2 regions of the Paenibacillus sp. LK1 genome follow, and region 2 is predicted to be linked to the other one. Evidence: predicted binding sites of a transcription regulator. Region 2 holds the regulator's gene; the other holds the start of a gene.
What was found. Region 2 encodes CtsR, which represses protease genes until heat stress. Its sites were predicted from a motif close to ATGGTCAATAAAGGTCAAACA; they were not measured.
Positions count from the first base shown of each region.

Region 1: clpP (ATP-dependent Clp endopeptidase proteolytic subunit ClpP) is a predicted target of CtsR. The motif match lies at 3,266-3,286, and genes of this name have one in related genera.

Region 1 is NZ_PEII01000023.1:36,742-42,464, forward strand. It holds gene CS562_RS31085 (HPr family phosphocarrier protein) at 1-21, shown strand, start outside; gene CS562_RS31090 (SIMPL domain-containing protein) at 169-924, shown strand; gene CS562_RS31095 (stalk domain-containing protein) at 1,289-2,386, shown strand; gene clpP (ATP-dependent Clp endopeptidase proteolytic subunit ClpP) at 2,578-3,174, opposite strand; tRNA gene CS562_RS31105 (tRNA-Arg) at 3,354-3,428, opposite strand; gene CS562_RS31110 (sugar-binding transcriptional regulator) at 3,912-4,937, shown strand; gene gap (type I glyceraldehyde-3-phosphate dehydrogenase) at 5,043-5,723, shown strand, end outside.
Region 2 is NZ_PEII01000022.1:57,343-63,065, forward strand. It holds gene CS562_RS30890 (ATP-dependent Clp protease ATP-binding subunit) at 1-2,085, opposite strand, end outside; gene mcsB (protein-arginine kinase McsB) at 2,275-3,345, opposite strand; gene mcsA (protein-arginine kinase activator protein McsA) at 3,374-3,898, opposite strand; gene CS562_RS30905 (CtsR family transcriptional regulator) at 3,929-4,390, opposite strand; gene CS562_RS30910 (GNAT family N-acetyltransferase) at 4,863-5,723, opposite strand, start outside.

The sequences.
Region 1 (5,723 bases), on a different contig from region 2:
GAAGAGCTTGAGAACCAATAAGATATGATTTGAACCCAATGAAGAAGTCCCGAAAGGGGCTTTTTTGCGTTTTAAGGCTGTCAAGTGCAACATTATGGAATTAAGCCCGTCTGTTAGGTATCAAATCGATTTGAGTTTGAGATGTTAAAACTTAAGGAGGCTAACGTAATGGGTAAATTATGGTTGAAACCGCTGGGCGCGGTGATGGTTGCAGGTACATTGCTTGTAGGAGGTACTGCGTGGGTAGCACCTAGTAATTATGCGTATGCTGCTGAGGTACAGGGGGTACAGCAAAACGTGATCAACGTTGTGGGTACAGGTGAGATTCAAGTGAAGCCGGACATCGCTTATCTTTCCATTGGAGTGAACAGTACAGCAGATACTGCAGCCTCCGCTCAAAAAGCGAATGCAGCGAAAATTCAAAAAGTTAGCAATCTGCTGAAAAGTACGTGGAAAATCAGTGCGGATGATATTCAAACCAGCCAGTTCTACGTACAGCCTAACTACACGTATAGTGAAAAAGACGGACAGAAGATCAAAGGGTACACAGCTCATCATACATTGACTGTAACGTACCGGGAGATGGACAAGATTGGTGAACTCCTGGATGCTGCATCCCAAGCTGGTGCCAATAATATTGAGAATGTGCGTTTTACGGTAGAAAAACCGGAGAGCTTTGAAGCTCAAGTGATTGAAAAAGCTGTTGCCAATGCTGATGTGAAAGCTGGAGCTATTGCAAAAGCAGTTAAACGTCAACTGGGTGCTGTTCTCTCCGTGAGCCAAGGTGACGCTAATGTACCTGTGTTCTATGCAAGTGAGGCTCTGATGTCCAAAGCAACAGCTGATTCTGCTGGTAGCACAGAAATTGAAACAGGACAGGTTAAAGTAAGCACAACGCTGAATATTACGTATGAAATGAAATAAGTAAAGTAAATGAAGGCTGGATGTCCGTTAAAGTTATGCTTGAGCGGGCGAAAGGCAATAATGACAAAGACGTTGTCCATCGGACAGCGTCTTTTTTGTTATAAAGGCGGACTTTGATGAAGTTTGGAAAGAAGAGGTGAAATATGACGAAATGAATTGCTGGTTTTTGGTATCTTTTTTGTCCATTTGTTCGTAACAAAACCTTCATTATAGGCATCTGGATCGAACAACATTGTAACTGGGGCTGTAAACCTTTCCGGAATTGGGTTAATTATAATAAAGAGGTGAGCGTATGAGGCATACGATCAAATCAGGATACATACGCAATGACACTCAATTTGAATTCGAGAGAGGAGTTTTATATATGACATCATGGAAAAAATGGACAAGTGCACTACTGGCGGCAGGAATTATTGTGGGGAGCGGGACTGTATGGCAGGATAGTTCTGTACAGGCAGCTTCAGTATCGACGAAAGTGACAACACCTACTGAGGTAACTCTGAAATCGGGAGGAAAAACGCTTACTCAAAAAGGACTGCTTCAAGGTGGCTCCACTTGGGTTTCGCTTACCGCAGTGAAAGATGTAGCAGGTGGAAGTTTGAAATATGATGCTAAGACTAAAGAATACTCCTTAACGGCAGCTAATAATACGATGACCATCAGCCTGATTGATGGGGCACCGAGTGTTAGAATTAATAACTACTATCCACAAGTGGAAGCGAAGCTGATTAATGGCCGATTGTATATTCCGTTTTCTGCAATGAGAGATTATTTGGGTGTTCAGGGCAGCTGGGATGGAAAAGCCAAGACACTGACGTTGAGTAAAGTGAAGCAAAATAGCGTGACAGTCAAAGCGGCAACAGTGAAGGTCAGCATCAAGAACGCTGAAGTCGATATTCAATATCCTCAGGTGAGCGGACTGGCTAACGATAAAGCAGAAGCGGCTATCAACAAGGTGCTGAAAGATGAAGTCGATGCTTTCGTAGCGGATTTTAAAAAACAAACCAAGGAATTTGGTGACGCAGCAGCGAACCGTCCATACGCATTTGAGAGTTCTTATGTTGTGACGTATAACGAAAATGGTGTGCTTGGGCTCATTACGCAAAGTTATCAAGATTATGCGGGCGCACATGGCATGACGTTCCGTACAGGTCACACCTTTGCTCTAGATTCCGGTAAAGAATTGAGTCTGGATGATGTGATCCAAAATAACAAAACCGTACGTGAGACAGTAAGTAAAAAAGTGGGAGATCAGCTTAAAGCAAGTGGTGGTTACCTTGAAGGCTATAAAGGTCTGAATAAAGATCAGGATTTCTATGTAACACCAACAGGTGTAGTTGTATTCTTCCAGTTGTATGAATACACAGCTTATGCGGAAGGCTTCCCGGAATTCCCGTTCACATACAAAGAGCTACTTCCTAAAGGCACAGAACCGTTCAGTGGCTTAACAGCAGACAAGTAAAGTATTAGATTTTCTATGAAAGTTAAGTGAATCGATTGAATTTGTATTATGCACTCTTAAATTATCATCAAAAAAAGGACGCCCTCGTCATATTGACGAGAGCGTCCTTTTTTCATATAGCCAACTCAACTGAGCGTTGCCGTTTGAGTTGGCTATATGGTATATCCGTTTAATTGGCGATTCGGCTCGGCTTAGATGCCTTGGGAACCTACGTTTTCGATAACTTTATCGATGATACCGTAATCAGCAGCTTCAGCAGCACTCATAAAGTAGTCACGATCTGTATCTTTCTCGATACGCTCCAGCGGTTGGCCTGAGCGCTCAGCGATGATGCGGTTCAACGTATCACGCATTTTCAGGATGCGGCGGGCACGAATTTCGATGTCCGAAGCTTGACCTTGCGCACCACCAAGTGGTTGGTGAATCATGATTTCGCTGTTAGGCAATGCAAAACGTTTACCTTTGGCACCTGCGTTCAACAGGAATGCACCCATCGAAGCCGCCATACCTACACAGATGGTAGATACATCCGGTTTGATGAATTGCATAGTATCGTAAATCGCCATACCGGCTGTAATGGATCCGCCTGGGCTATTGATGTATAAGTGAATGTCTTTCTCCGGATCTTCCGCAGCTAGGAACAACATCTGTGCCATGATGGCATTCGCCACAACGTCATTTACATCACTGCCAAGGAAGATGATACGATCCTTCAGCAATCTGGAATAGATGTCATAGGCGCGCTCACCGCGGTTGCTCTGTTCAACGACCATTGGAATATAACTCACGTGAAAAACCTCCTCGGAAATGTAAATGTTAAATTGGTGTTTATATATAAACTGTTACCGTATTACCCACATCATAAACAATTTCAAACAAAAAGTCAAAGAAAGTCAAACTAAGTTTTAAAAAAAAGAAACCTATTCGGTTTCATTGGTTAAGAGTGTTATGAGCTACTAATTAAGAATGGCGCGCCCGCCAAGAATCGAACTTGGATCTCAGGCTTCGGAGGCCTACGTCATATCCATTGGACCACGGGCGCACATTGATTATTGCTGCGAGCATAGTTGCTTAAAAGCAGTTTTGAAATAAAAGTTTCAAATATGTGACAGCAATAATGATTATAGCTCATGAACAATTGAATTGCAAGCAGATGTTCGCTGTTTTGGTTTGGAATACCCTGAAAATGATCATGATGAAGATAAGTGGATAAAGAGCGGAAATAGGTAAATGCTAAAAGAGGTTTTGGACATGCCATATGAAAGACAATAGCAAGCAATATGTAGATGAGAATTTTACTTTGCTTCTATATATGGTATCGAACAGGTTGTTCTCGATCATGGGAGATTGACATTGTGAAAATAGGCGCGTACAAACGCCTGAAACGTGTCGAAATAACGCTTCGAAACACTTGCATGTCGCGTCAGTTTTAGGTAGAATAGACGTGGGACTTAAAAAGTTAACCCGGGACGTTTTAGGGCCATGAAAGAGAGCTTGGAACGAGAAGCTTGCGGGAGTGGAAAGCATGCGAACGATTTTAGAAGTGCAAAAGCAGCTTCTGCCTGATCTCATGGATGTCTTGAAAAAGAGGTATACGATTCTGCGCCAGATCATGTTATCGGATGTGATCGGACGAAGAACGTTAGCTAATTCCATGCAGATGACCGAGCGGGTTCTGAGGGCTGAGACCGATTTGTTAAAGGCTCAGGGACTTATTGAAATTGACAGTGCAGGGATGAAGATCAGTGAGGCAGGGCATGAATTGCTGCAGCAGTTGGAACCCGTCGCCAAAGAGCTGTTCGGATTATCCGAACTGGAAGAACGCATCAAGCAAGCCTACGGTCTGCAAAAGGTAGTTGTGGTTCCCGGCGATTCGGACATTTCTCCATTTGCCAAACGGGAGCTGGGCAGAGCCGGAGCGAAGGCTCTGGGTAATATTATGAGTGATAACGATGTTGTCGCCGTTACAGGCGGTTCAACAACGGCTGAAGTCGCTGAGCAATTGACTCCGCCAACATCGCTGAAAGGTGTCTGGTTTGTACCGGCACGCGGTGGGCTGGGAGAAAGCCTCGAAATTCAGGCCAACACGATAGCATCCACGATGGCAAAACGGGTAGGAGCCCAATACAAACTCCTGCATGTACCGGATTTGCTTAGTGATCATGCCTACGAATCACTAATCCAGGACCCGAGTGTTCAGGAGATTCTGCAGCTGATCCGAAAATCGCGGATTGTCATTCATGGAATCGGTGATGCCGTAGAGATGGCACGGCGCCGCAAACTTGCGACAGAGATCATAGATGAACTCCAGGAGCAAGGGGCCGTATCGGAATCCTTCGGTTATTACTTTAATGATCAGGGTGAGGTGGTACATACCATGCTTACGCTGGGCATGCGACTCCAGGATATTGAACGAACCGATGTCGTGATTGGGATTGCAGGTGGCAAGAGCAAGGCTGCTGCCATACATTCTGTTCTTCGATTTGGTCAGGAAGATATTCTGATTATTGATGAGGCTGCTGCTGAAGTCATCGTCGCTGAAATGGAATAAGGTTTTATTTGCACCACAACCATTGTTGTCTTGACGGACTTCACCGTCTGTCTTGAATATATAAGCTTCATAAAAAATTAATCAAAACTTGGGAGGAACTTACTCATGATTAAAGTAGGTATTAACGGTTTTGGACGTATTGGTCGTTTGGCATTCCGCCGTATTCAAAATGTAGAGGGCATTGAAGTTGTAGCAATCAACGACTTGACTGATGCTAAAATGCTGGCTCATTTGCTTAAATATGATACAACTCAAGGTCGCTTCGATGGCGATGTTGAAGTACACGATGGCTTCTTCAAAGTGAACGGCAAAGAAGTTAAAGTATTGGCTAACCGTAACCCAGAAGAACTTCCTTGGGGCGACCTGGGCGTAGATATCGTTCTGGAATGTACTGGTTTCTTCACAACTAAAGAAGCAGCTGAGAAACACTTGAAAGGTGGAGCTAAGAAAGTTGTTATCTCCGCACCAGCTACTGGCGACATGAAAACCATCGTTTACAACGTAAACCATGAAATCCTCGACGGTACTGAAACTGTAATCTCCGGCGCATCTTGCACAACTAACTGCCTGGCACCTATGGCAAAAACACTGCAAGACAAATTCGGAATCGTTCAAGGTTTGATGACTACAATTCACGCTTACACTGGCGACCAAAACACATTGGATGCTCCACACCCTAAAGGTGACTTCCGTCGTGCTCGCGCAGCAGCTGAAAACATCATCCCTAACACAACTGGTGCTGCTAAAGCAATCGGTTTGGTTATTCCAGAACTGCAAGGCAAACTC
Region 2 (5,723 bases):
CTTCAGCTCATCCATGACTTTACCCTTCATGTTATCATAATCCGCCCCTGCATCCACAACTGCTGTGAAGCCGAGTGTAGAGTTACGTTTGATCGCTTCAGCACCCACGTTGGATGTCAGAATAATCAATGTATTTCGGAAGTCAACAACGCGACCTTTGGAATCCGTCAGACGACCATCCTCAAGCACTTGCAGCAAGATGTTAAATACTTCCGGATGTGCTTTCTCGATCTCATCGAGCAGGACGACGGAGTAAGGTTTGCGACGAACTTTCTCTGTCAGTTGTCCACCTTCTTCATATCCCACATATCCCGGAGGCGCTCCGACGAGTCGGGAAGTGGAATGCTTCTCACCATACTCGGACATATCGATCCGAATCACTGCATTTTCATCGCCAAACATGGCTTCTGCAAGTGCACGAGCGAGCTCGGTCTTACCTACCCCGGTAGGACCTAGGAAAATAAATGAACCCATCGGACGTTTCGGATCTTTCAATCCGGCCCGAGCACGACGAACTGCACGACTGACAGACTTCACAGCCTCATCTTGGCCAATGACACGTTCATGAAGAATAGACTCCAGGTTCATCAAGCGTTGTGTTTCTTCTTCTTTCAGCTTGTTCACCGGAATTCCAGTCCAGTTGGCTACCACTTGCGCGATATCCTCAGGCGTTACTTCAGAATCCGTGCGACCTTGTTTTTCTTTCCATTGGTTCTTCGTTACATCCAGCTCTTCACGGATTTTTTGTTCCGTGTCACGCAGAGCTGCTGCTTTCTCGAATTCTTGGCTTTGAACCGCTGCGTCTTTTTCCTTACGGATATCTTCGAGACGGCTTTCCAATTGTTTGAGGTTTGGTGGGATCGTGTAAGAGTTCAATCTTACTTTGGAGCCCGCCTCATCAATCAGGTCGATCGCTTTATCCGGTAGGAAACGGTCTGTAATGTACCGATCAGACAGTTTAACCGCCTGCACAATCGCTTCATCCGTAATTTTCACCCGGTGATGCGCTTCGTAACGATCACGCAAGCCGTGTAAAATCTGAATTGCTTCTTCTGGAGAAGGCTGATCCACCGTGATCGGTTGGAAACGGCGCTCCAGGGCAGCATCTTTCTCGATATATTTGCGGTATTCATCCAGTGTTGTTGCACCGATGCACTGCAATTCTCCACGGGCCAAAGCTGGTTTCAAAATGTTCGAAGCATCAATTGCACCTTCCGCTCCGCCTGCACCAATCAGGGTATGCAATTCGTCGATGAACAGGACAATGTTACCCGCTTGACGAATTTCATCCATAATTTTTTTCAAACGATCTTCGAATTCACCACGATATTTTGTACCTGCAACAACCGAACCCATATCTAAGGTCATGACACGTTTGTCACGCAAAGTCTCCGGAATTTCGTTGGCGATAATTTTTTGTGCAAGTCCTTCAGCGATGGCTGTTTTACCTACACCTGGCTCACCAATCAGTACCGGGTTATTCTTGGTACGACGGCTCAGAACCTGAATAACACGTTCGATTTCTTTACTACGTCCAATCACTGGGTCCAGGTTGTTCTCTCTGGCATACGCCGTAAGGTCACGTGCCAGACTGTCCAGTGTTGGTGTGCTGACATTGGCAGGTGTGCCGTTATGACTGGATACAGCTTCGCTGCTGCCAAGCAATTGCAGTACTTGTTGACGTGCCTTGTTCAAGCTAATACCCAGGTTGTTCAGCACACGTGCCGCAACCCCTTCGCCTTCACGGATCAATCCCAGCAGGATATGCTCTGTGCCTACATAGGTATGGCCCAATTTGCGAGCTTCATCCATAGACAGTTCAATTACTTTTTTCGCACGAGGCGTATATGCAATGTTCGTAGGTTGCTCTTGGCCACGGCCAATCAGCGTTTCTACTTCATCTTGAATTTTTTCCAATCCGAGTCCCAGGCCGATCAGCGCTTTGGCTGCGATGCCTTCGCCTTCACGAATGAGGCCGAGCAAAATGTGCTCTGTACCGATGTTATTATGACCAAGACGGACAGCTTCTTCCTGCGCCAATGCGAGCACCTTTTGGGCCCGTTCCGTAAATCTTCCAAACATCATATCTCCTGCACCTCCATGGTTTTGGATAAAACGGGGGCTGTTAAAAGGATCCCACCGTATTCTTCATATCATTTTTGTTTGCAGCCATGCTGCGAATAAAATCATTCAGCATTCATTTATAGAAATGCTCTATTATATAAAAAGCCGCAGATGCGACGTGAAACCTTTTATAAACGACTCTTGATCAACCTAAGATTGATTGGCTGCACTGATCGTATCACGGATCAACTGAGCCCGATATATGTCACGCTCATCTGTCCGCATGTCTTCCCCAAATGTTTTTTGCAAAAAGCCCGGCTGCGTCATCACATTCAACTCGTTCATCACGGTTATGGACAAGCCGTCCAACAAGCCGAGATCTACGCCAAGTCGAACATCAGACAGACGCTGTGCAGCTTCCTTCGAATCGACGATGGCTGCATGGGACAGAATGCCGTATGAACGCATAACCCTGTCGGTAATTCGCAGCCTAGAGTCGGTAATTAACCGTTCTCTAGCAGTACGCTCATGCCCAATCATCTGTAAAACAACACTATGCAGGTTATCGATGACTTCTTGTTCCGTCTGCCCCAGTGTGATCTGGTTCGAGATCTGAAACAGGTTACCCATCGCCTCACTGCCTTCACCGTAAATTCCCCGTACAGTCAGTCCGACTTGGGAGACTGCCGTTAAAATGCGGCCAATCTGCTGTGTCATCACCAGAGCGGGCAAATGCATCATGACAGATGCTCTTACACCTGTACCTACATTCGTAGGACAGCTGGTTAAATATCCTCTGCGGTCATCAAAAGCATAATCCACATGCGCTTCAAAAGCATCATCTATGGCGGAAGCTTTCTCCCAGGCTTCTTTCACCTGGAACCCCGGATAGAGGCACTGGATACGAAGATGATCCTCTTCATTAATCATAATACTGACAGATTCATCCTCACTGAGAATAACCGCACCATTTCTGGATTCGTTCGCAAGACTAGGACTGATTAGATGTTTCTCTACCAGCACCCGTTTGTCAAGGTCATCGATATCAATCAGATCCAAGGTATGAAAATCTCCAAAGGCATGAACGTCATCGTATTGAAGTACTTCGCTCAGCTTATTCAGCACTTCTTCCGATTGCTCATTGGAAGCCAGCATCGGAAACGGATAATGCTGCAGGTTGCGTGCGATCCGGACCCGGCTGCTAATGACGATTTCGGAATCAGCCGCATCACTGCGCATCCAGTCGCTGAGCGCCTTCTCTGTAAAACGAAGATTAGGCATTACGCATCCCTCCTACTCATCACAAACTTTACTCCTGAGCTATTTCTTTTTCAAGTTCCCTGATCTGATCACGAATTTGAGCAGCTTCTTCAAACTCCTCTTGCGTTATGCTCTCCTGAAGATCCCGTTTCAGATCAGCAATCTGTCGTTTCACCTTGATGCGACCACCAGCTCGTGCAGGCACTTTACCCACGTGGGAAGTGCTACCATGAACCCGTTTGAATAGCGGATCCAAACGACTGTCAAAATATTTATAACATGAGCTACAGCCAAAGCGGCCAATTTTGCTAAACTGTGAATAGGTCATCCCGCATTCTTCACAACGAAGGGATTGCGCAGGTGTTGCTCCTGCACTGCCATTTTTGCCTGTAGGCTCAAAATCAAGCAACCCGGACAATAAGTTATGAATGGAAAATCCGTTGGATGTTCCCGGAATCATTTCCCCTTTTTCACGAGCGCATGACTCACAAATATGGAATTCCGTTTTCTCTCCGTTCACGATTTTCGTGAAATGGAGTGTTGCCGGACGTTTGTTGCATTCTTGGCACAGCACAATGATGTACCCCCTTGATCCCGATAGTTTTCATTTACCGAGCAAAGATATTAACATCGCCTTTAACATTCTGGCACGAATTTGATCCCGGTAAGGAAGTTTGACCAATATAATCTCTCTCGATACAGCTGCCCGCATCAACCCGGCTTCCCTTTTGCTTAAGAAACGTGCTTCTTCCAGTTGGTAGATCAGACCTTCGGCAGCTGTCTGCCCGATCTCATCTCCAATACTATGGTGCAAATGGTTATGCAGAGCCGAGTGAGCCGGCAATTCAATCCGCTGTATGCGAACATAACCGCCGCCGCCACGTTTACTCTCTACAAGGTAACCTTTTTCGAGTGTAAATCGGGTGCTGATGACATAATTGATCTGGGAAGGCACACATGAAAATTGGTCAGCCAGATCATTACGTTGAATTTCGACCATTCCTTCGGGACTTTCATGCAAAATACTCTTCAGATATTGTTCGATAATATCAGAGATATTACGCATCCACTCATCCTCCACTGTCTGAAACGTTAAGTCAATAAGGACCCACACGCCCCTACAGAGTACACCTTCTCAACCCATTTAACCAATCAAGGAAACAGCGAAACTGATCTTCAACGGTCTTTAACGGGAGAGCGAAGGACGCTCGAAGGTCCTTTAATATTGCTTTTATCCGCTGATGTGCACTACCTTTAAAATGGCTCCCACCACCGGATTGCAGAAAGAAAGCTACGTAAGTATTTAACCTTTAGTTGACTTTGACTTTCTTTGACTTTATATACATTATAGCATATTTTGTGGTTTTGCCAAGAGGGAGCACTATTCATTTTTTACGATTTTACACGAAATATTCGGCTGACACAAAAAAACCTCTCCAAAATAGCTGGAGAAGTCCATTTGTCTCACACTAGCAACGTATTGCTATACAAGTTAAATCTACAAAATTGATCCTAGAATATTCGTTACTCTATGAGGATCAGAAAAAATCAAGTAAATACGTTTCCCGTTTAGGAATCGCTTGTTCCAGAGCCTTAATCGCTCCATTTGGTCCTTCAATTCTACCTATTTGAGCCATCTCTGCGGGCCTGCGATACCCCATCAGTATTGCGGTGAGCGCCTGAATGTCTACTTTAACAGTTTGATCTTTAGCAGCCGGCTCAGATGTTTTCCAAATCGAAGCTGTACCGTTCATCGCCACATTCAACTGCCATACCCCTTCATTCCATGGTGCGTGTGCATCCTCTACCTGGAGATTAATCTGTACTGGTGAGTCTGGGCTCGCAAAAGGATACTGTGAAATAAATTGTTCTACACTCACAATACGTGCCATAAAGAATGGTATAACTTCCTGCTGAATCCGCGGATTGTCTAATTGAAAAGCAAGCATATCACTGGCTGGTGCCTGTAAAGTTACTTCCTCAATCATGGAATCATGGTTCGCAATAAAGGTCCATAAACCTTGTCTTGCCTCTTCATTCAAGTAAATGATCTCTCTAATGGTAAACTTTCTTTCCTTAACCTCATATAAAACATAGCCTTGTGCTTTACCAGCTTCATCATAATATACAGCCTTCTGGCTGGCTCCATTAGTGAGAACTGAGTTCTCCCATCTCGCATCATCCCGGATCAAAGTTCCGTTATAGCGCTCAGCATACGAACTGTATACTTCCTTTAATATGCTGAGTCCCAGATCGCCACGACGAATTGTTCCAGGGGTTGCCTTTTTCGCAGGCAGATGAGCTGTAGGCACTTTATATCGTTTAAACTCAACATACGTCTCCCAACCATATCTCCGATAAAACGCAAAAGAGAACGGATGCAAAAACGATATACTTTG